Linked DNA regions of Alloalcanivorax dieselolei B5. The protein of the gene in region 1 interacts with the protein of each later gene in a pairwise test. Links are inferred from orthologs where the notes say so. Each region holds a gene or a part of one and is shown on either strand. Other genes may lie near its edges.

The links.
Region 2: the proteins of B5T_RS17280 (region 1) and mrcB interact in binary tests that used the Escherichia coli proteins (3 or more experiments, as listed by UniProt). The link is inferred for Alloalcanivorax dieselolei B5 from one-to-one orthologs.
Region 3: the proteins of B5T_RS17280 (region 1) and mtgA interact in binary tests that used the Escherichia coli proteins (3 or more experiments, as listed by UniProt). The link is inferred for Alloalcanivorax dieselolei B5 from one-to-one orthologs.

The regions. Positions count from the first base shown.
Region 1 is NC_018691.1:3,889,289-3,893,981, forward strand. Bases 1,694-4,693 are described here. They hold B5T_RS17280 (peptidoglycan D,D-transpeptidase FtsI family protein), read right to left. Parts: upstream 4,064-4,693; coding sequence 2,324-4,063; downstream 1,694-2,323. Other genes in these bases: B5T_RS17275 (UDP-N-acetylmuramoyl-L-alanyl-D-glutamate--2,6-diaminopimelate ligase), read right to left, coding at 1,694-2,327; ftsL (cell division protein FtsL), read right to left, coding at 4,060-4,323; rsmH (16S rRNA (cytosine(1402)-N(4))-methyltransferase RsmH), read right to left, coding at 4,323-4,693. In the rest of the region: B5T_RS17270 (UDP-N-acetylmuramoyl-tripeptide--D-alanyl-D-alanine ligase), read right to left, coding at 1-858; more of B5T_RS17275, read right to left, coding at 855-1,693. UniProt on the Escherichia coli protein: Essential cell division protein that catalyzes cross-linking of the peptidoglycan cell wall at the division septum. Required for localization of FtsN.
Region 2 is NC_018691.1:4,244,447-4,252,581, forward strand. The notes cover bases 2,082-5,086. They hold mrcB (penicillin-binding protein 1B), read right to left. Parts: upstream 4,744-5,086; coding sequence 2,419-4,743; downstream 2,082-2,418. Other genes in these bases: B5T_RS18995 (tetratricopeptide repeat protein), read right to left, coding at 2,082-2,443; B5T_RS19005 (adenosine kinase), read left to right, coding at 4,948-5,086. Outside these bases: hemL (glutamate-1-semialdehyde 2,1-aminomutase), read left to right, coding at 1-1,238; ybaK (Cys-tRNA(Pro) deacylase), read right to left, coding at 1,473-1,937; more of B5T_RS18995, read right to left, coding at 1,934-2,081; more of B5T_RS19005, read left to right, coding at 5,087-5,952; B5T_RS19010 (Rieske (2Fe-2S) protein), read left to right, coding at 5,979-6,311; B5T_RS19015 (serine/threonine protein kinase), read left to right, coding at 6,308-7,273; DNA/RNA nuclease SfsA, read right to left, coding at 7,268-7,990; B5T_RS19025 (aminotransferase class I/II-fold pyridoxal phosphate-dependent enzyme), read right to left, coding at 7,987-8,135. UniProt on the Escherichia coli protein: Cell wall formation. Synthesis of cross-linked peptidoglycan from the lipid intermediates.
Region 3 is NC_018691.1:4,358,260-4,366,159, reverse strand. What follows is about bases 2,022-4,791. They hold mtgA (monofunctional biosynthetic peptidoglycan transglycosylase), read right to left. Parts: upstream 3,859-4,791; coding sequence 3,184-3,858; downstream 2,022-3,183. Other genes in these bases: B5T_RS19540 (SulP family inorganic anion transporter), read right to left, coding at 4,001-4,791; B5T_RS22400 (META domain-containing protein), read right to left, coding at 2,022-3,083. Outside these bases: B5T_RS19560 (hypothetical protein), read right to left, coding at 1-967; B5T_RS19555 (type 1 glutamine amidotransferase), read right to left, coding at 996-1,697; more of B5T_RS22400, read right to left, coding at 1,719-2,021; more of B5T_RS19540, read right to left, coding at 4,792-5,695; B5T_RS19535 (CehA/McbA family metallohydrolase domain-containing protein), read right to left, coding at 5,906-7,546; B5T_RS19530 (nucleoside deaminase), read right to left, coding at 7,651-7,900. UniProt on the Escherichia coli protein: Peptidoglycan polymerase that catalyzes glycan chain elongation from lipid-linked precursors. May play a role in peptidoglycan assembly during cell division in collaboration with other cell division proteins.

The DNA.
Region 1 (4,693 bases):
CGCGCCCAGGGCCAGCAGCGCATTTTGCACCTGATGGGCGCCGGCCAGCGGTACCCGCACCGGCAGTCCCTGAGGCATCAGCCGAAAACGCACCTCGCCGTCCTCCAGAACCACCTCTTCGGCCCGCAGCGCGCCATTCGCGCCGCCAACGCGGACCACGTTCAAACCGTGCCTGGCGGCTTCCCCGGCGAAGAAGTCGGCGAAGCCATCGTCGTTGTTGATCACCGCGGTGGCGCCCGCCGCGCAGCCGGAGAAGATTTCCGCCTTGGCGCGGGCGATGCCTTCCATGGTGCCGAAGCCCTCCAGATGAGCGCCGGTCACATTGGTGATCAACACCACCCGCGCCCGTACCAGGGAGCTGGTCCAGGCAATTTCACCCGGCGCATTGGCACCCAGTTCGATCACCGCCTGACGCACCTGGTCATCGAACCGCAGCAAGGTCAGTGGCACCCCGATGTCGTTGTTGAGATTGCCCTGGGTCGCCAGGGTCCCTTCGCCCAGCAGCGCGGCGATCATTTCCTTCACCGTGGTCTTGCCGGCGTTGCCGGTCACCGCCACCCGGGGAACCGGGAACCCGGCGGCGTAGCCCGCCGCCAACAGGCCCAGCCCACGGCGCGAATCCGCCACCGTCACCTGGGACTCGAAAACGTCCTGATCGGTTTCCACCAGCGCGGCCACGGCGCCAGCGTCACGGGCCTGCTCCAGGAAGGCATGGCCGTCGAAGCGTTCGCCACGCAGAGCCACGAACAAGGCACCGGCGGACAGTTGCCGGGTATCGGTGGACACCGCGCTGATATCACGGTCGGCGCCACGCAGCACGCCACCGGTCCACTGGCTGATCCGCGACAGCCGCATCATGCCTGCCCTCCCCGGCGTGCCAGCGCCGCCCGGGCCAAGGCCCGGTCGTCCATGGGATAACGATGGCCGGCCACTTCCTGATAACGTTCGTGGCCCTTGCCGGCGATCAGCACCACGTCACCGGCCTCGGCCTCGGCGATGGCCCTGGCCACGGCTTCGGGCCGGTCGCTCAGGCATAGCGCATCTTGCGGCCGGTTCATGCCACCGCGGATTTGTTCGATGATGCCTTCCGGCGCTTCATTGCGCGGATTATCACTGGTGAGCACCACGCGATCGGCCAGTTTTTCCGCCACCGCGCCCATCAGCGGGCGCTTGCCGGTGTCACGGTCACCGCCGCAACCCACCAGGCACCACAGCCGGCCGGGGAAATGACCGCGCACGCCGCTCAGGGCTTTCTCCAGACCGTCCGGTGTATGGGCATAATCCACCACCACCACCGGCTGCCCCGGCTGGCACAGGGATTCCATCCGCCCGGGCACTGAGGTCAGCGCGCCCAGTCCTTGACCCAGCGCCTGGTTGCTCCAGCCCAATCCGTGCAGTACACCGGCCACCGCCATCACATTGCTCAGGTTGAAGTCGCCGTACAGCGGCAGACGCAGGGACAACGGCTCGCCACCCACGCTCAATACCATTTCCATGCCTTCTGGCAGGGCATGATGTTCCAGACAACGCACGGTGGCGCCATCGGTGGATCCAAAGGTCACGCAACGCACACCATCATCAAGGCTGGCCACCAGCGTGGAAGCGGCCTCGTCGTCGGTGTTGATCACCGCCATGGCCAGCCCCGGACGGGTGAACAGAGAACGCTTGGCGTTCAGATAGGCGTCCATGCTGCCGTGGTAATCCAGATGGTCGCGGCTGAGATTGCTGAACACCGCGCAGGGCACCCGGGTGTCCCCCAGGCGCCCCTGATCCAGAGCATGGGAGGACACTTCCATGGCAACGTAATCGGCGCCTTTTTCCCGCAGACCGTACAACGCCGACTGCAGCGTGATCGGGTCCGGCGTGGTGTGGCCGGTATCCGCTTCGTCCCCTTTCAGCCCCACGCCCAGGGTGCCAACCAGACCACAGCGGTGGCCGACGGCGTCAAGGGCGTCACGCAGGAACCAGGTAATGCTGGTTTTACCGTTGGTGCCGGTCACTCCGACAATGTTCAGATGGTTGGCGGGACAGCCGTAAAAGCGGGCTGCCAGGGTGCCGACTTCACGCCCCAGGGCAGGAATCTCGATGCGCGGCACCGCGCCACTCTGGTTAACGGTAAAGGCATCGCCTTCCTGCAGGATGGCCCCGGCCCCGGCCTCGACGGCGGCACCGATGTAACTGCGGCCATCGGCACGGAATCCGGGCACCGCCAGGAACACGTCACCAGGGCGGACCGCCCGGCTGTCCAGCCGCAGCGCCATAACCGGCAAGCCGGCCAGGTCGGCCGGCAATGCCAGATCGGTCAGCAGTTGGCCCAGGGTGATCATGTGCGACCCTCCCCGTCCGGCTCACCGGCGATGACCCCTTCCGGCTTGTCCGGCGGCACGTGCATGGCGCGCAGGGCGCCGCCGACAATAGTGGAGAATACCGGCGCCGCCACCAGACCGCCGTAATAGGCGCTTTGATCCGGATCATCGATCACCACCACGGCGGCGATGCGCGGATCGGTGGCCGGCGCCAGGCCAGCGAAAATCCCCTGGTAGCGGTGTTCGGCGTAACCGGTGGAGGTCAGCTTGTGCACCGTGCCGGTCTTGCCCGCCACCTGATAACCGGGGATACGGGCACGGCGGGCGGTGCCCAACTGGCCGACCACGGTTTCCAGCATATCGACGATGGCACGGGCGGTATCCGTGCCAATCACCCGCTCGCCCTGGGGCGCTTCATCCACCTTGACCATGGACAGCGGCACCCGGCGCCCCTGATTACCGAGAATGGCGTAGGCCTGTGCCAGTTGCAGAGCCGTCACGCTGACGCCATAGCCGTAGGACAACGCCGCCCGCTCCACATCGCGCCACTTGGCACGGATCGGCAGCACCCCGCCGCTCTCGCCGGGAAAGCGCACGCCGGTGGGCTGGCCGAAGCCGAACCGCTCGAGCATGGCTGGCAGCACCTGTTGGTCCATGGACAGCGCCAGTTTGCTGGTGCCCACGTTGGAGCTCTTGGTCAGCACCGTGGTCACGTCGATGACGCCATAATCACGATGGTCGCGAATGGTTTTCGGCCCCACACGCAGATAGCCCGGGTGGGTATTAATGGCGGTGGCGGGAGTCACCATGCCCTGCTCCAAGGCCGCGGCCACGGTGAACGGTTTCACCGTGGAGCCAGGCTCGAACAGGTCGGTGACGGCCCGGTTGCGCAGGCTGGCGGTATTAATGCCGCTGCGGTTATTGGGGTTGTAGCCCGGCTGGTTGACCATGGCCAGCACCTCGCCGGTCTTCACGTCCAGCACCACCACCGAACCACCGGTGGCACCGAAACGTTGCACCGCGGACATCAGCTCCTTGTACGCCAGATACTGCAACCGCAGATCCAGACTCAGGGTGACATCTTCACCCGGACGCGCCGGCTCGATCAGTTCGATGTCCTGAATCACCCGTCCCAGCAGGTCACGGACCACTTTCTTGCGGCCCGGCGCGCCGGTGAGCTGCTTGTCGAAGGCCAGTTCCACGCCTTCCTGGCCCTGCTCATCAATGTTGGTGAACCCGACCACATGACTGGTCACTTCACCGGCCGGGTAATAGCGGCGGTACTCGGTCAGCGAATAGATACCCGGCACGCCCAGGGACAGTACGGATTCCGCCTGTTCCGGCGCCAACCCCCGGGCCAGATAGATGAATTCCCGGCTGGGGTGCGCTTTCACGCGCCGGGCGAAATGCGCCCGGTCAATAATCGGGTTGCCGGTCAGCTTGGACCATTGCTGCTGATTCTCCATCGCTTCCTGGGGGTTCACCCACAGCGTCACCACCGGGGTACTGACCGCCAGCGGCCGGCCATTGCGATCACGAATCACACCCCGATTGGCGGCCAGAGGCTCCACCCGCAAATTACGGATATCGCCCTGGTGAGCCAGGAAGTCGTGCTCGACCACCTGCAGATCCACCGCCCGCACCACCAGCACAGCGGCGCACACCAGCCAGAACGCCAGCACCAGGTGCCAGCGTCTGCCGGTCCAGCGTTTGCTGGCGACCGGTTTGCGTGTCGCTTTGCGTTTGTTGGCGCTCATGGCCGTGTCAACACTCGCTCATCGGTGGTCGGGACTTTCATGCCCAGCTTTTCTCTGGCCAGGCTCTCCACCCGGGCGTAACTGCCCCAGGTGCTGTGTTCCAAAAGCAACTGGCCCCACTGGGTTTCCAGTTGCGCCTGGCGCCGTTGCAGCCGCTGACTCTCATCGGTCAGGCGGCGTGCCTCGTGCACCGTATAACTGACGCCCAATGCCGACCCCACTACCAGGATCAGCAACGGCCAATGCAGCCAGCGGGCCATCAGGCCACCCGCTCCGCCACGCGCAGCACCGCGCTGCGGGCGCGTGGGTTATGCCGCACTTCTTCCTCGCCAGCGCGCCGGGCCTTACCCAGCGGCCGTAGCCGCTGAGGTGTTTCCTCACCCAGCGGCAGTCCACCCCGCCCCCGGGGCGCCATGCCGGACTGGTCGCGGATAAACAGCTTCACCAGCCGGTCTTCCAAAGAATGGAAGCTGATAACGGCGAGACGCCCGCCGATGGCGAGCGTCTCGAGCGTTTGTGCCAGAGTCGCTTCCAGCGCCTCCAACTCCCTGTTGATGTGGATGCGCAGGGCTTGGAAGCTGCGCGTCGCCGGATGCTTGCCCGGATCGCCCTTGCCCAGCACCGACTCAA
Region 2 (8,135 bases), 360 kb from region 1 along the record:
CCGGTGGCGTCAACTCTCCGGTCCGCGCCTTCAACGGTGTCGGCGGCACCCCGGTGTTCTTCGAGCGGGCGGAGGGCGCATACCTGTTCGACGAGGACGACAACCGCTATATCGACTACGTTGGTTCCTGGGGCCCCATGGTGCTGGGCCACAACGCCCCGGCGGTACGTGAAGCGGTGCAACAGGCGGTGGCTCGCGGGCTGAGCTTCGGCGCCCCCACCGAGGTCGAAGTGGAAATGGCTGATCTGGTCTGCGAGATGGTGCCCTCCATGGACATGGTACGCATGGTCAACTCCGGCACCGAAGCCACCATGTCCGCCATTCGCCTGGCTCGCGGCCACACCGGCCGGGACAAGATCATAAAATTCGAAGGGTGCTACCACGGCCATGTGGACAGTCTGCTGGTACAAGCCGGCTCCGGCGCCCTGACCCTCGGCACGCCCAGTTCCCCCGGCGTGCCGGCGGCGGTCACCGCCGACACCCTGGTACTGCCCTACAACGATGCCGCCGCCGTCGCGGAAGTGTTCGCCCAACAGGGCAGCGATATCGCCGCGGTGATCGTCGAGCCGGTGGCCGGCAATATGAACTGTGTGCCGCCCACCCAGGGCTTCCTGGACACTCTGCGGGCCCAGTGCAGCGAGCATGGCGCACTGTTGATCTTCGACGAAGTCATGACCGGCTTCCGCGTCGCTTTGGGCGGCGCCCAGGCCCTTTATGGTATTACTCCGGATCTGACCACCCTGGGCAAAATCATCGGTGGCGGCATGCCGGTGGGCGCCCTCGGCGGGCGCCGCGAGATCATGGAAAGCCTGGCGCCACTGGGACCGGTCTACCAGGCCGGCACCCTGTCCGGAAACCCGGTGGCAATGGCCGCCGGCCTGGCCACGTTGCAGGCTCTGCGCGAACCGGGCTTTCATGACGCTCTTGAAGCCAAAGCCCGGCGCCTCACTGAAGGGTTGTCGATGGCGGCACGGGAATGCGGAATCGGCTTCACCACCAACCAGGTGGGCGGCATGTTCGGTCTGTTCTTTACCGAGCAGACCCGGATCAGCCGTTTCTCGGAAGTGATGGCCTGCGACAAGGAACGCTTCCAGCGCTTTTTCCATGCCATGCTGGACCGTGGCATCTATCTGGCGCCAAGCGCCTTTGAGGCCGGCTTCGTGTCGATCGCCCACAGCGACGAAGACATCGACGCCACCATCAAGGCCGCCCGCGAAGCGTTCGCGGCGCTGCTGTAGCGATCCGTGGACCCGGTGCCGCACAGTTCTCTGGCACGCTAAACCCCGCGCCAGCTGCCGGCTTCGCGGACATGAATTCAGAGGTCTCCACAGGGCCGCTGTAGGAGCTTGCCTTGCAAGCGAATCTTTTGGCTGAGAGCCCATTCGCCTGCGAGGCAAGCTCCTACAGTGGCTTCGTAGTCCGGTCTGCGGGAGGCTGCCGGGCGGTGCTCCGCTTTAGCAGCGAATGGCGTGTTAGCGGGCCAGCGGCGCCAGGCGGCCGCCGGTCAGTGCCAGCAGGTCCTCCGGTGCCATTTCAATTTCCAAGCCTCGGCGACCGCCGCTCATATACAAAACGCTTTGGCTTTCGGCACTGTTGTCCAGCCACAGCGGCAGCCGTTTTTTCTGCCCCAAAGGGCTGATGCCACCAAGCACATAACCGGTAAGCCGTTGCGCCACGGCGGCATCCGCCATGGCCGCTTTCTTGCCACCGGCGGCTTTGGCCAGGGCTTTCAGATCCAGTTGTCTGTGCACCGGAACCATGGCCACCTGAGGTCGCTCGTCCACCATCGCCAGCAGCGTCTTGAATACCTGTTCAACGGGCAGGCCCAGAGCGTCCGCGGCTTCCAGCCCATAGCTGGGAGCCTGTGGATCGGCTTGATAGCTGTGTGTCCGAAAGGCCACGCCGGCTTTTTCGGCGGCCTTGACCGCCGGTGTCATGCCGTCCCCCGGCGCAGTTCCTGAGCCCGCTTCCGGGCATCACGGGCCCCTTCCTTGTCCCCCTGCCGCTCGCGGGCGGTGGCCACCAGCTCCCACAATTCCGCCTGATACCCCGGATTGTAGGGCGCCAGCCGCAGGGCTCTCAGGGCCAGCCCTTCAGCGGACTGGGCGTCGCCTTCCTCCAGACGCAACCTGGCCAGCTGCCGGTACACCCAGGAGGAGTCCGGCTCCATGTTCAGTGCCCGCTCCAGATAACGTCCGGCCGCGGACATATTGCCCTGGTTGCGGGCCCCCTCGGCACGATCCAGCAGGGCCAGCGCCGGCGACCCTTGCAGGTCGGCCCGGGCATCCACCGGTTGCTGTCGCGGCTCGCCGGAAGGCCTTGATGACGAGGACGAAGAGGAGGAGGAAGAGCCGTGGCTACCCCCCGTTCCCGTCGTTGGTGTCGTCGCGCAGCCGGCCAGCATGGCCGCCAGCAGCATCAGTCGAACCAGCCCTTGAACCATTGCAGTACCCCTTTCTTCTTGTCGCCGTCACGGGATCCGCAACGATCGGCCTCCTCGGGAATCGATGCGGGCAGCATCGGGTAGCGGCGGGCGCCATCACAGCCCTCACCGCTGACCAGGGTACCGGACGGATCCATCCAAACCCACTCCACTCCGGCCGGCGGTTTCTGCGACAGACTGCGTTGCGGCAGCGAAGCCATCAATTGCGCCCACACCGGCACCGCGCCGGAGGAACCGCTGACGCCGGCCGGGCTGTTGTCGTCCCGGCCTACCCACACCACCGCCAGATGATTGGCGGAGAAACCGGCGAACCAGGCATCGCGGAAATTATCGCTGGTACCGGTCTTGCCAGCCACCTTCACCGAAGCCGGTAACTTGGCGCGCACCCCACGGCCGGTGCCCTGATCGACCACGTCCTGCATCGCCTGCTGCAGCACGAACACCGGCTCCTGCGGCAGCACCTCCTCGGTGGTGATGGGATAACGAGCGATCGGCTGACCATCCTTGTCAAGCACATCAGTGATCGAACGCAACGGCGTGGAGAAACCGCCGGTGGCCAGCGGCTGATACATCATCGCCACCTCGAACGGCGTCAGCCCCAGACTGCCCAGCAGAATACTCGGATAGAGTGGAATATCCCGCTGTACGCCCAATGTTTTCAGCGTCTCCGCGACCTTGTTCAAGCCCACATCCATGCCGAGTCGCGCCAGCGCCTGGTTGCGCGAACGCACCAGGACGTCGTGGATCGGCATGGGGCCCAGGGATTTGTTGTCGAAATTCTTCGGCTGCCAGGGTTCATTATTGCGCAGCGGCACCGACAACGGCTCATCGTTGACGATGGTTGCCAGGCTGTATTTTTTCGGCTGCTCCAGCGCCGCCAGCACCACCGCCGGCTTCACCAGCGAGCCGATCGGTCGCACCGCGTCCAGCGCCCGATTGAAACCGTGCTCCCGGGAGCGGCGATTGCTGACCACCGCCAGCACATCACCCTGAGTCGGCGCCACCACCACCACCGCGCCATTGAGATGGTTCTTGCCGCCGGGGTCCTTGCTTTCCAGATGGTCACGCAGCGCCTTTTCCGCCGCCAACTGGGCCAGCACATCCAGCGTGGAATGGATGCGCAGACCGTCGACACCAAGCACTTCCGGTGGATAGTCACGGGCGAGTTGCCGCCGCACCAGATCAATGAACGCCGGGAACGCGTAAAGCGGCGACTCGCCTCGCGGCACCACTTCAAGCCCCCGCTTGCTGAAGCGGTGCAATTCCTCCTCGCTCAGCGCGCCTTGCTGACGAGCCACCTGCAGCACCGTGTTGCGACGCTTCAGCGAACGCTCCGGGCGGCGTCGGGGATCGTACCAGCTGGGCCCCTTGAGCAGACCCACCAGAGTCGCCAGTTGATGAGGTTCCAGTTCCTCCAGGGGGCGACCGAAATAGAACTGCGCGCCGAGCCCCATGCCGTGGATGGAGCGGGCCCCGTCCTGGCCGAGATAGACTTCGTTGATATAGGCCTCAAGGATCTGGTCCTTGCTGTAATGCAGTTCCAGCAGCACCGCCATCGGCAGTTCCACCAGTTTGCGCAACAGGGTGCGATCCTGAGTGAGCCAGAAATTCTTCACCAGCTGCTGGGTCAGCGTACTGCCGCCCTGCACCAGACGACCGGACTTGATATTGGCCAGCATGGCCCGGGCCAGACCGCGCAGGGACACCCCGTGGTGCTCGTAGAAATCCTGGTCCTCGGTGGCCAGCAGCATCTCGATCATCAGCGGCGGCACCCGGTCCAGCGGCACATAGACCCGATCTTCGCTGTGCCCCGGATGGATACTGCCGATCTGCATCGGCTCCAGCCGTGCCAGGGAGCCCCCCTGCCCGGCCTGCAATGCTGCAATCTCACCGCCGCCCAGACGCAGATTGAGGCGCTGGGAAGGTTCGCCGCCATCGCTGTCGCGGAACCCCCGGGTGTGAATGATCAGTTGATTGCCGTTCACCGAATAACTGCCCGCAGTGGGCGCCCCCGGCGCCTGCCGGTAGCGCATCAGCTCCAGCATTTTGAGCATGTCCGCCCGTGACAGAACCCGCCCGGGATACAGCTCCACCGGCCGGGCATAGACCCGCGCCGGCAACTGCCAGACATGGCTGTCGAACCGTTCCTGCACCAGCGCGTCCAGATAGATCAGGCCGGCGGCCATCGCCACCAGCCCCACCGCCAGGACCTTGGCGAGGAAACGCCCGCTGATCCAGCGCCGCGCCGACGCTTTCTTCTTACGGCGGCGCGGAGCCGCTCTCTTCGCTTTTTTTGCCATGGCCGGGAGTATACGGAAAAGTGTGGGGATTTTATGAGGGCCCCGGAAGGATTGATGCGCCGGCCGTCATCTTTGAGGAAATTTTGCAACCGCCCCGGCCATCCCCATAATAGGCCCCGCCAGGCCCGTCCCCCACCCGGGCCGCCTTCCGTCCCGCACGGAATCGGGATGATCAGAGGTGGGAACAGCCCCAACGGAGCCACCATGGAAAAGAAATACGACGTCTACGCCCTCGGCAATGCCCTCGTGGATACGGAAATCGAGGTCAGTGACGCCTTTCTCGAACACATGGAGGTGGGCAAGGGGCTGATGACCCTGGTGGACCAGGCACGTCAGGCGGAATTACTGCAGGCACTGGAAGGCGAAGCTGAACCCCACAAGCTGACCAGCGGCGGTTCCGCCTGCAACACCGTGGTGGCGGCCCGTCAGTTTGGCGGCAGCGGCTATTACGCCTGCAAGGTGGCCGGGGATGACACCGGCGACATCTTCGTGCGCGAGCTGCTGGCCGCCGGCGTCGACACCAACATGAATGGCAACCGCCCGCGGGGCATTTCCGGTCGCTGCCTGGTGATGATCACGCCGGATGCCGAACGCACCATGAACACGTTCCTTGGCATTTCCGAGCAGGTCTCCGAAGACGAGGTTGACGAGGAGATCGTGGCGGCCTCCCGCTACGTGTATCTGGAAGGCTATCTGGTCAGTTCCCCCAGTGCCCGGGCCGCCGCCGTCCGCCTGCGTCAACTGGCTGAAAAAAACGGCGTCGGCACGGCGATGACGTTTTCCGATCCGGCCATGGTGCGTTTCTTCCGTGATGGTCTGACGGAAATGCTCGGCGATGGTGTCGATCTGCTGTTCTGCAACGAAGACGAAGCCAGGGGCTTTACCGATACCGATACTCCGGAAGCCGCCCTGGAAGCTCTGAAACCACTGTGCCGCACCCTGGTGATGACACGGGGCGCGCAAGGGTCCTTGTTGTGGGACGGCCAGCAGGCACACCCTATTCCCTGCGACCCGGTGAAGCCAGTTGATACCAACGGGGCCGGGGACATGTTCGCCGGCGCCTATCTTTATGCCATCACTCATGGCCACGACGCGGTCACCGCCGCCCGTCTGGCCAACGCCGCCGCGGGCCGCCTGATCGTTGAATTTGGCCCGCGCCTGCCCAGCGGCGCTCATCAGGAAATCCGCCAACGCATTCTGGGCGAGTAGGCAAGCAAAAGGAGAGTAAGACCGCGATGCAGGCCGTATGCACTATTCACGATATCGAGGACGACAGCGCCCGGGAATTCCAGGTGGATGACCAGCCGGTGGTGATCGTCAAACGGGACGGGCAGTTCCATGCCTACCTGAACTGGTGCCCGCACCTGGGAATCGAGCTGAATTTCATGCCGGATCAGTTCCTCGACAGTGACAATCAGTTTCTCATTTGCGCCAATCACGGCGCCCTGTTCGAAATCGAATCCGGCGATTGCCTGTCCGGCCCCTGCAGTGGCGATGCCCTGCTGGCGGTCCCCCTGGAAGTCCGAGAGGAACAAATCTGGCTGGGCGAGGTACCGCAACCGGCATGAGCCATCCCTTCGACCATCTGACCCCGGATCTCATGCTGGACGCCCTGGATGGCGTCGGCTTTCTCACCGACGGCCGCTTGCTGGCGCTCAACAGCTTCGAGAACCGGGTCTATCAGATCGGTCAGGAAGAAGGGCCGCCGGTGATCGTCAAGTTCTACCGCCCTCAGCGCTGGAGCGACGAACAGATCCTGGAGGAGCACCGTTTCAGTCTCTTTCTGGTGGAACGGGACTTGCCGGTAGTGGCGCCCTTGCAACGGGACGGCCGCACTTTGTTCGAGCATGGCGGCTTCCGCTTCGCCATCTTCCCCCGCGCCGGCGGTCATGCGCCGGAATTGGCCAATGACGCTCATCTCGAGCAACTGGGGCGGACCCTGGCGCGCTGGCATGCGTGTGGCAACGACCGTCCCTACCGGCAGCGCCCCACCCTGGACGTGATTACCGACATCGAAAAAGCCGCCGCCCAGCTCACCGAAGAGGTGGTGGATCTGAACTACCGGGGCCAATACCGGGACCTGACCGCCACTCTGGTGGCGCGACTGCGAACCCATCTGGCGGGTCGTGACTTCCCCCTGCTTAACGTTCATGGCGACTGCCACAGCGGCAACATCCTTTGGCGCGAGTACGGTGAAATCGGAGGCGGCCCTCACTTCGTCGACCTGGACGACAGCGTGCGGGCGCCGGCCATGCAGGATCTGTGGATGCTGCTTTCCGGTGAACAGGAAGAGCAACGCCATCAACTGCAGGTCGTGGCCCGTGGCTATGAGCTGTTTCTGCCCTTTCCCTGGGATCAGAGCGTGCTGATCGAACCGCTGCGCATCCGCCGCATGATCTGCCATGACGCCTGGCTGGCTCAGCGCTGGGACGATCCAGCCTTTCCTCCCGCCTTCCCCTGGTTCGACAGCCCCCGCTATTGGCAGGACCGGGTCACCACCATGACGGAGCAGGTTCAACGGCTGTCATAACTTGAGGGGCAAACGGGTCTCCAGCCGATTCTCGACCTCGGTCATCGTGGTTTTCCAGGCCAATACTTCCACGCCTTTGTCCACCGCCTCTCGCAACAGCTCGCCGTAACGGGCGTCGATTTCATCCGCCGGGCGCACCGCCAACGCGCCGGAATGCTGTACGCAGAAGAACAGCACCGCCCGCTTGCCCGATGCCACCACCGACATCAGTGTCCGCAAATGCTTCTGACCGCGTTCGGTGATCGAGTCCGGAAAGGCGATGACACCATCGTCGGGATCGTCGGGGCCAGGCCCCAGAGTGACGTTCTTCACTTCAATGAAAGTATGAGGAGCGGTGCGCTCACCCAGGGCCAGGTCGAAACGGCTGTCACCGAAGGTGATCTCGCGCAACACCCCCGCGCCCGGTTCCAGTTCCCGCACCCGACCTGCCGCGATGGCTTCGGCCACCAGGGTATTGGGACGACCGGTATTGACCCCGGCCCAGTGGCCATGAGCCACCTGCACCGCTTCCAGTGTGTGGCGATACTTGCGTTTGTCGTTGCCGCTGTCGCAAATCAACGCCGCCTGTTCCCGGCCCGGCAGCACGCAATGCTTCATGGAACCGGTGTTGGGACAATGCACGGTGATCTCGCTGCCGTCAGCCTGACGCACATCAGCCAGGAAACGCTTGTAGCGGCGCAACAGGGTCACCGCCTGCATGGGGGGATCGAACTTCATTGCCTCTCCAGGAAGCGGGCCAGACGCTCCAGCGCCTGATGCAAGCGCTCCTCGTCGCAGGTGTAGGCGAGACGAATGTATCGCTCGGGCTGGTGGGTCTCACCAAAATCCAGCCCGGGCGTTACCGCCACGCCCGCTTCTTCCA
Region 3 (7,900 bases), 470 kb from region 1 along the record:
GGCCAGGAGGGAGCGTGCTCCAGCCGACAATGGCGCAGGGTCGGGCTCCTGACGATGAGATCTGAAGAGCGTAGCCGGTTAAAAGGGCGCCGGCGGGCTGGAAAAAAAGGGAAAAGACAGCTACCAGTCCCAGAATGGAGCCAGTGCCCAGCCCGATGGGATTACTATCTTTCAGCAAGGCGTCCGCTAGAGCCGCGCCTAATATTTGTAGCGCTATCAACATAAGAAATACGAAAACAAAGAGCTGTGCAGCGTGTGTCTCGGGTATGTCCAAAGCTCGTGCCGCGTTAATGGAAAAAAGTGTGACTATAAGGAAAGTCAGGCTCTGAACCAGTCCGCTGCAAAAGCAAGAAAACAGAAGATCGCGGGCTTTCTTTCCTGTTAGCTTTTGTAGTCTTGTCAGCGTCATGACAGTGAATACCGCCAAAACCAGAACGAACCCCAATGAAACGACAATTTCGCCATAGGGGGAGTCATTCTCCAGAGCAGACAAGGCGAAAAGAACCAGTCCCCAAAGAAAGGCGGAAAGAAGGGAGGATAGCCCCCAGACTATGAGGAGTGGGGATTTCTTTATATGAGACAAAATTGCGTGGCGAATGGGGCGCCGGCGATCGCCATACTCTATAAGGAAACGATTTCTGGCACGGGGGCTGATGGGGCGACTTGGAGGAAGTTCTGGAGCCATTATGGTCGCGGGCCCCATCGTGACTATGAAAAGCCCGGCTATGGCCAGAGTTTGGAAAATGAAAAGGATCGGAAGCCCGCTTATGATGCCGGGGGAAAACAGGCTCAGAGGGATCTTTTCGTATGAGATGTAGCTGTACAAATTAAAGGTGGCTAGCAATAGGATGGCGCTGCCTAGAGGCCAGGCACGGTCGTTTAGCCACCTCAATCCGTGACTGATCCGTGCTCGGTTCGAGCCCGGAGCCTTCATGGTAACCGGAGTAAAAGGATCAGCCTTTTTCAAACTGAGTCGTCCATGACGTTAACGGAACCTAGCCTGGGTCCATTGCAAAAAAAAGCCCCAGCAACACCGACAGCAAACGCTGATTGGCGGTGAATGCCTGCGGCATGTTGAAGATTTCGGTGGCGCTCTGGGTCCAGGGGCCGGGGCTAAGGTCGGAGGCGCATTCCTGGCACAGGGTGCGGGCGTTGTCCTCGCCCATTTCCAGGTGAAATTGCAGGGCCAGGACGTTGTCGCCGTAACTGAAAGCCTGGTGCTCGCAGCCCCAGCTGTGGGCCAGATGCAGGGCGCCGTCGGGGATCTCAAAAGTGTCACCGTGCCAGTGAAATACCGCCGGTGCGTCGTTGAACAGACTGCCGAGCGGGTGTTGGCGGCCCAGCTCGGTACTCTGTACCGGGAAAAAGCCGATTTCCTTGTCCGGATTCTTGTGCACCCGGGCACCGAGCGCGCGAGCGATTAACTGGGCTCCCAGGCAGATGCCAAGCACCTTATGGCCGCGGTCGATACAGGCGCGGATAAAACGCTTTTCATCCGCCAGCCAGGGGTAGCGGTGCTCATCGTCCGCGCTCATGGGCCCGCCCATGACGATCAGTGCCTCCAGGTCATCCGGATCCGGCAGCTCTTCACCGTGATAAAGGCGGGTGGCGGTGATGCGTGCACCATTGGCGGCCAGCCAGGGCTCGATGGCTCCCAGTTTCTCGAAGGGCACATGGGTCAGATAATGGATGCGCATGGCCAGCCTCTCAGGTTCCGGTTACAGATACTCCGCGGTGAACACCGCCAGCAGATGGTGCTCCTGGTCGTAGAGACTAAGCCGCTCGCCATCGATGCGGAAGCCCCGGGTTTGCTCCAAACTGGTGAGGAAGGCGTCGGAGACGTTGTCTCCGGTGCAGGCGCGGCGGGTGGTGGCCAGTTCACCGAAACTGAGGCTGTCACCGTCCAGGGTAAAGCCGCCGGTGAGCCGGTTACAACCGGTGTCGCCCTTGACGGTCTCATCGCTGGCGAGGATCAAATGCACCTGGTTCTGGCCTTCACCGGGGGACGGGGCGGACTGGCCGTTCACGTCAATCAGCTTCCAGTAAGTGTTGGTGAGCTGGGCGGAGGGTTGCTCGCACTGCTCGGGCTCTCTCACATTGCGGTAATCACGAACCACCAGCGCGTCCACCTGCGTGCCTGCTTCCTGGCCGCGCCGTTTTTCCAGGGTCCCGTCCAGTTCCATGAACATGGGGGCCATGGGTTCCAGGCCGGCCTGCTGGTAAGCCTTGGCCAGGGCATCGGCCATGGCGCCGGCCACCGTCAAACGCCGGTCGCTGTCGCAGGGCATGAAGATGGCCTGTTCGCCGTGATAGAGGTAACGGCCGACGAAGCTGACCGGTGCCGGGCCGCTGTCATGGGCGGTCAGGGTCAAGGTGTCGAGATTTCCTTCACCGTCCCGCCGCAAAGGCGCGTCCCCGGTGTTCATGATGACGCCGCCATCGACGATGACCCGGGCATTAACCGCATAATCGGTGCCGGCCTTGAGGCGTCCCTTGGCCAGGTACAGATGGAACGGCTGTGGGCTGTCCCGCAAGTGAACCAGGCGCTGCAGCAGAGGGGTCCGGTTGCCGTCCATCAAGGTCACGGCCAGTACCGCTTGCGGCGGCAGCTTGGTATCGCCTGCGAAAGTGATTTCGCCGGTTACCTCTTCCACCGCTTCGTTGTCCCGTTGGTAAACGCCGATGTAAGGGGCGTTCTCGCCCTGTTCCCCGTCCTCACCTTCCAGGGTCAAGGTGTCCTGCTCCAGGGCCGTGCTCAAAGTGGCCTCGTGGACGTTATCCTGGCCGTTCAGATAGCGCAGGGTCAGTTGATCGTCGCGGCGCTCCCAACTCAACCCCTGATGCTTGCTGTCGCCAACCAGAAACAGCTCGCCGTCCTCGGCCAGTACCAGGATGCGCGCCGCGTTGTCACCGTCGGGGCGCCAGGCGCCGCTGATGCTGCCCCGTTCCACGGCGGCCGGCTCGGGGGCTGAGCTGGCTTGCTCGGTCCGCGGTTGTGGCGCAGCGGGGGCATCGGGAGAGGAGCTGTCGTCACAGGCAGCCAATAGCGCTACCAAGGGCAGCACGAGCCCGATTGCTTTCATAGGAAGCTCTCCAAATTCTGTTTTGAATCTCTAGTCGAATCGAACGCCGGGTTCGAATCCGTGGGTGCGTGATGGTGAGATGCCATCCGCCCCGTTTTGTTCAGCCCGGGTCTGGCAAGGCCACCAGCGGGAGCTGATTTTGTATCCATTGGGTGCGTTGGTGAACGTAATCGGTGACACCACGCACGTCGTAGTAGCTGGGGCGCGGCAGCATCGCCGCCAGTTGCGCCGCCTGCGCCGGCCCCAGGGACGCGGCGCTGATACCGAAGTAATGCCGGGCAGCGGCTTCGGCACCGAAAATCCGGTTACCCCATTGGGCGGTATTCAAATACAACTCCAGAATCCGCTGTTTGGACATGGTGGCTTCCAGCATCAGCGCGATCATTGCCTCCTGCCCTTTGCGCCAGTAGCTGCGGTCGCTGTTCAGGAACAGGTTCTTGGCCAACTGCTGGGTGATGGTGGAGCCCCCGGCCACCGGGCGCCCTGCCTTGCGGTTGCGCTCAATGGCGTGGCGGATCCCGCGCCAGTCAAAGCCTATATGCTCAACGAAGCGGGCATCTTCGGAGACCAGTACCGCCCGTTTCAGATCCGTGGCGATCTGATCGTAATCGCGCCACAGATACTGCACCGTGCCGTGCTGGCGGGACCGTTCCATGAAGGCGGTATTCTGCGGGTTGTAGGCACGTAAATACAGTACCTGGCCGAGGAACCACAGTTGTGTTCCCAGCACCGCGATGACGGCCAGACCCAGCAGCGAAAGAAAAAAGCGTTTCATGGCGCACCCGTTCCGTCCGGCGATGCCGGCGGCGTCCCTTCTCATGATCCTGGTCTATGTTGTCCAAAAGCGGCGGGTTTGTCAGGTTGAAAACGCCGGGAACGTGATCAGAGCCTGCTCCTGGTCAGTGTCCCGGCCCGGGTCAGTCTTGCTCGGGGGCCTTTGCCTTCAGAGCCACGATCGCCTCGCGATTGTTGACGAACAGGTTGTCGTCACCGAGCCGTTGCAGCAAGCCGATGTGGGCCAGGCGATCGCGCACCTGCTTTTTCACCCCGGACAGGGCCAGCCGGATGCCGCGCCGCCGCAGGTCCTGATGCAATTGGGACAGGGTGTCGGCACCGGTGGCGTCCATGTCATTGACCGCTGACGCGCAAATCAGGATAACCCGGAGATCGGTTTCTTTTTGCAGACGTTCGCGGATGAAACGGTCCATCAGCGGCGCGGTAATGTAGGTCAGGGAGGCGTCCAGCCGCAGCGCCAATACCCCCGGCGCGATCGGAGGCAGGCCGTTGAGGGTGCGGTCGCGCAAGGTGCCGGCGGGATCCAGTCCCAATTCAATCAGGCGTGGATGGGCGCGCCGGTAAAGAAAGAACACCATGGCCAACAGAAAGCCGGTGAGAACGCCCCAATGCAGATACGGGACCGCCACCAGTGTGGCGACGAAGGTGGCCACGGCCACCACGCCGTCGTCCCGCGAGGTGCGGAACAGATGCACAAAGGCCTTCGGCTGGATCAGGTTGAGCACCGGCACAATGATGATCGCCGCCAGCACCGCGCGGGGCAGATGTTGCAGATAGCCGGTGAAAAACAGCAGACAGACCAGCGTACACAGGGCGGCGAACAGCGCCGACCAGCCACTGGTGGCGCCAACGTAGAGATTCAGGGCGCTGCGGGAGAAGGAGCCGCTTACCGGAAAGGCGCCGCTCACACCGCTGGCGATCTTGGCCAGGCCCTGGCCCACCAGTTCCTGATTCTGATTCCAAAGACGGCCGTCCGGATTGGGCAGGGTGCGGGCGCTGGCCATGGCTTCGGTAAAGCTGATCAAAGCGATGATCGCCGCCGCCGGCCACAAGGCGCGGTGTTGTTCGAGGGTCAGGGAGGGCGGCCATTGGGGGGCGGGCAGGCCGGCGGGAATAAGGCCCACGACATTCCCCCCCAGTGCCTGATAGCCGAACAGGGCACTGACCGCGATGCCCACGACACACACCACCAGAACACCGGGCAGGCGTGGCGCGAAGCGTTTTTGCAGCCACAGCAGCGCGATCGAGCCCAGGCCGAAAGCCAGGGTCCATAGCCAGGCGGCGTCGGCATCGGCCAGATGATGCTGGAGGCCGGCCAGGGCAGCGTTGAAGTCCTGACCCTCCAGACCGAGCAGGGCCGGCACCTGAGACAGCAAAATGATCAGTGCCGCCGCATTGATAAACCCCGTTATCACAGCGTTGGAGATGAAGTTGGCGATCACTCCAAGCCGAAAGGCACCAAGCAGGAACTGGATCAGACCGGCGTACAGCGCCAGCCAGATGGCCAGCACTACCCATTGCCCGCTTTCCGGCTCGGCCAGGGGGTGCAGCGCGGCATAGGTGAGCAGGCTGGTGAGGGCCACCGGGCCCACCGCGAGCAGCGCCGAGGAGCCCCACAGAATCCCCACGACACTGGGCAGCAGCGCGGCATAGAGTCCGGTGACCGGCGGCATGCCGGCCAGAGTGGCGTAGGCGATGGCTTGAGGAATCAGTACCAGTCCCACCGTAATGCCGGCGAAGGCGTCCTTGCGCAGTGACTGGGCGCTGGGACGGGGCCACTGCGTGAACGGCAGCAGGCGGCGGATCCAGGACGTCATTGAAACTCCATGAGCGACACCGCGGCGCGGCCCACGGCAAGACCGGGGCGACCGGGTGAAAGCTTATTTGAGGTAATGTGAGGCAATTATAAATGAGGAGAGAGGGGGATTGAAGTTGGTTCTCCAGCCTATTTTTTTGATGGCTGGTTATTAACAGGGGGGTCCGGCAAAGGGCTGAAAGCGGCCGATGGCCGCTTCCGCCGGGATGGGTCACTCCACGCTAATGAAAATCGGATTGGAGTAGAACCACAGGTCGTTGTAATTGCGGGCGTTGATGGCATCAAAGCGGGCGGGGTCAATGGCCACCTCCACTTTGGCGTCCGGCAGCGGCTCGCCGTCTTCCATTTGACCGGGCACGTTGACCGCCAGATTGGTGCCGCGCAGGCGCAGGTACTGATCAGCGGTCGCGGTGAGGGTGTGGGTGATGACATTGTAGCCGTCCTCGTCCACGGTCCAGTCGTTGGCGGTGAAGCGCGCCAGAACCCGGGTGCTCGGGTTGCTGGCGGACTGGTAATCGGCGGAATCGGGTTGTGCGGGCGCCTGCACATCGCCGACGATCAGGTCCACATGATCCACGGTCGGTTTCATATAGGCGGACTGGCCGCTTTCCAGCGGATACTCGTAGTTATTGGCTTGCGGGCTGCGGAAGCGGATGGTCACCGTCACCTGTTCGCCCTGGGCCGCCGTCAGCGTACCGCCCATCGGAGTGCTGCCTTCAGCGCCTTCGGCCTGAAACTCCAGTGCATCGATCAGATCACCGAAAACGCCGAACAGACGGCCGCCGCGCAGAGCGTCCAGCAGGGCGGAGGCGTCTTCTCCATCCTTCCAGACATAGGTTTTGGCGTACTCGCCAGGAGCGTAGCCGCTGCTGTATCGACCCTGCGCCGTGGTGAAATGGTAGTCGGAGTTGGCCACGTTCCAGATCCGCCGGCCTTCACCCAGCAGCGCGTCCCAGGTGCCACCCAGTTTCGCCACCAGATAGTCGACACCGCCATAGGTGCGCGAGCTCAGGTTCTCTTCGGTATAGGCCTCGACATAGCCGCCACGATCCGGCTCCATCTGATTGCCGACCATGCCTTCGATGGTGAAGAACTGATCGGGCGCCAGATCGTGCATCTGGCGGATCTGGGCGATGGTGTATTTGCCCATGTAGCGGGAAGGGTGGTTCAACAGCATATAGCTGTCGGGGTGATTATCGCGCAGCCAGCCTAACGCGCTGAGGGCGTCCTCGTGGGTAGCGTTGGCACGCGGCTGGTCGCCCAGACTTTCCACCAGGGCGGGATCGAAAAGGCTGGCATCGCGGGTGGTGAACAGATACTCGAATTCCGCCACCGCTTGCAGATTGGCCTCGGACATCGGGTCGTCCATGCCGATGCCGACATTGACGTGATCGTGGGTCGGCATGTCCCACTCGAAAGAGGAATACATCAAAGCACCTGGGTAGCGATCCTGCTCCAGAGCCTGCTTCAGATAAGGCACTTCGTAGTCGATGAGTGCCTGATAGAAGGGTATGGATTCTCCCAACTCGGCGCCGTCAGGATCCCGGTAGGACGTGCGCAGATGATTGGAAATGGTGAGCCAGTCCAGGTCGTAGCGGGTAAAGGCATCGTCCAGCACGCTTTCCAGGGACACCTGGGCATCGTCGGATTGATAGGTATGCACATGCAGATCCCCGGCGCTCCAGGCCCCGCTGGGTTGCGGTTCCGGGGTTGGCTCCGGAGTTGGCTCCGGGGTGGGTTCCGGAGAGGGTGAGGAGCCGCCCCCGGAGCCGCCGCAGGCGCTCAGGAAAGTGGCGAGGGTGATGGCCGACAATAAAGAAACGCGAGAGTTGCGGGAAAAAAGAAATGACATTAGAAGTGCTCTCCAAACCAAAGCGCCAGGATCAACGCCGTGAAAAAGAAGGGCACTGTGGACCCGTCAGGTGACGATATAATGACGCGGAGAGTACATACTGGTCAGTCTTTCTCTTTTTCCCAGAAGCGCAGGTGAAGGGCGGTGGCCTCTTCTTCCAGTAGTGGGCCGATCACCTGCACGGAGCGTTGCCCGGCGGCGAAAACCGTGCGGCAGGGCAGATCCAGGGTGGGGTTTTCCGGATGGTTGCCGGTAATCGCTTTGAGTTGTTTTTCGGAAAGACCATAGACCACGCGTCCTATGCCGGCCCAGTACGCGGCCCCGGCGCACATGGCGCAGGGCTCGGCGGAGGTA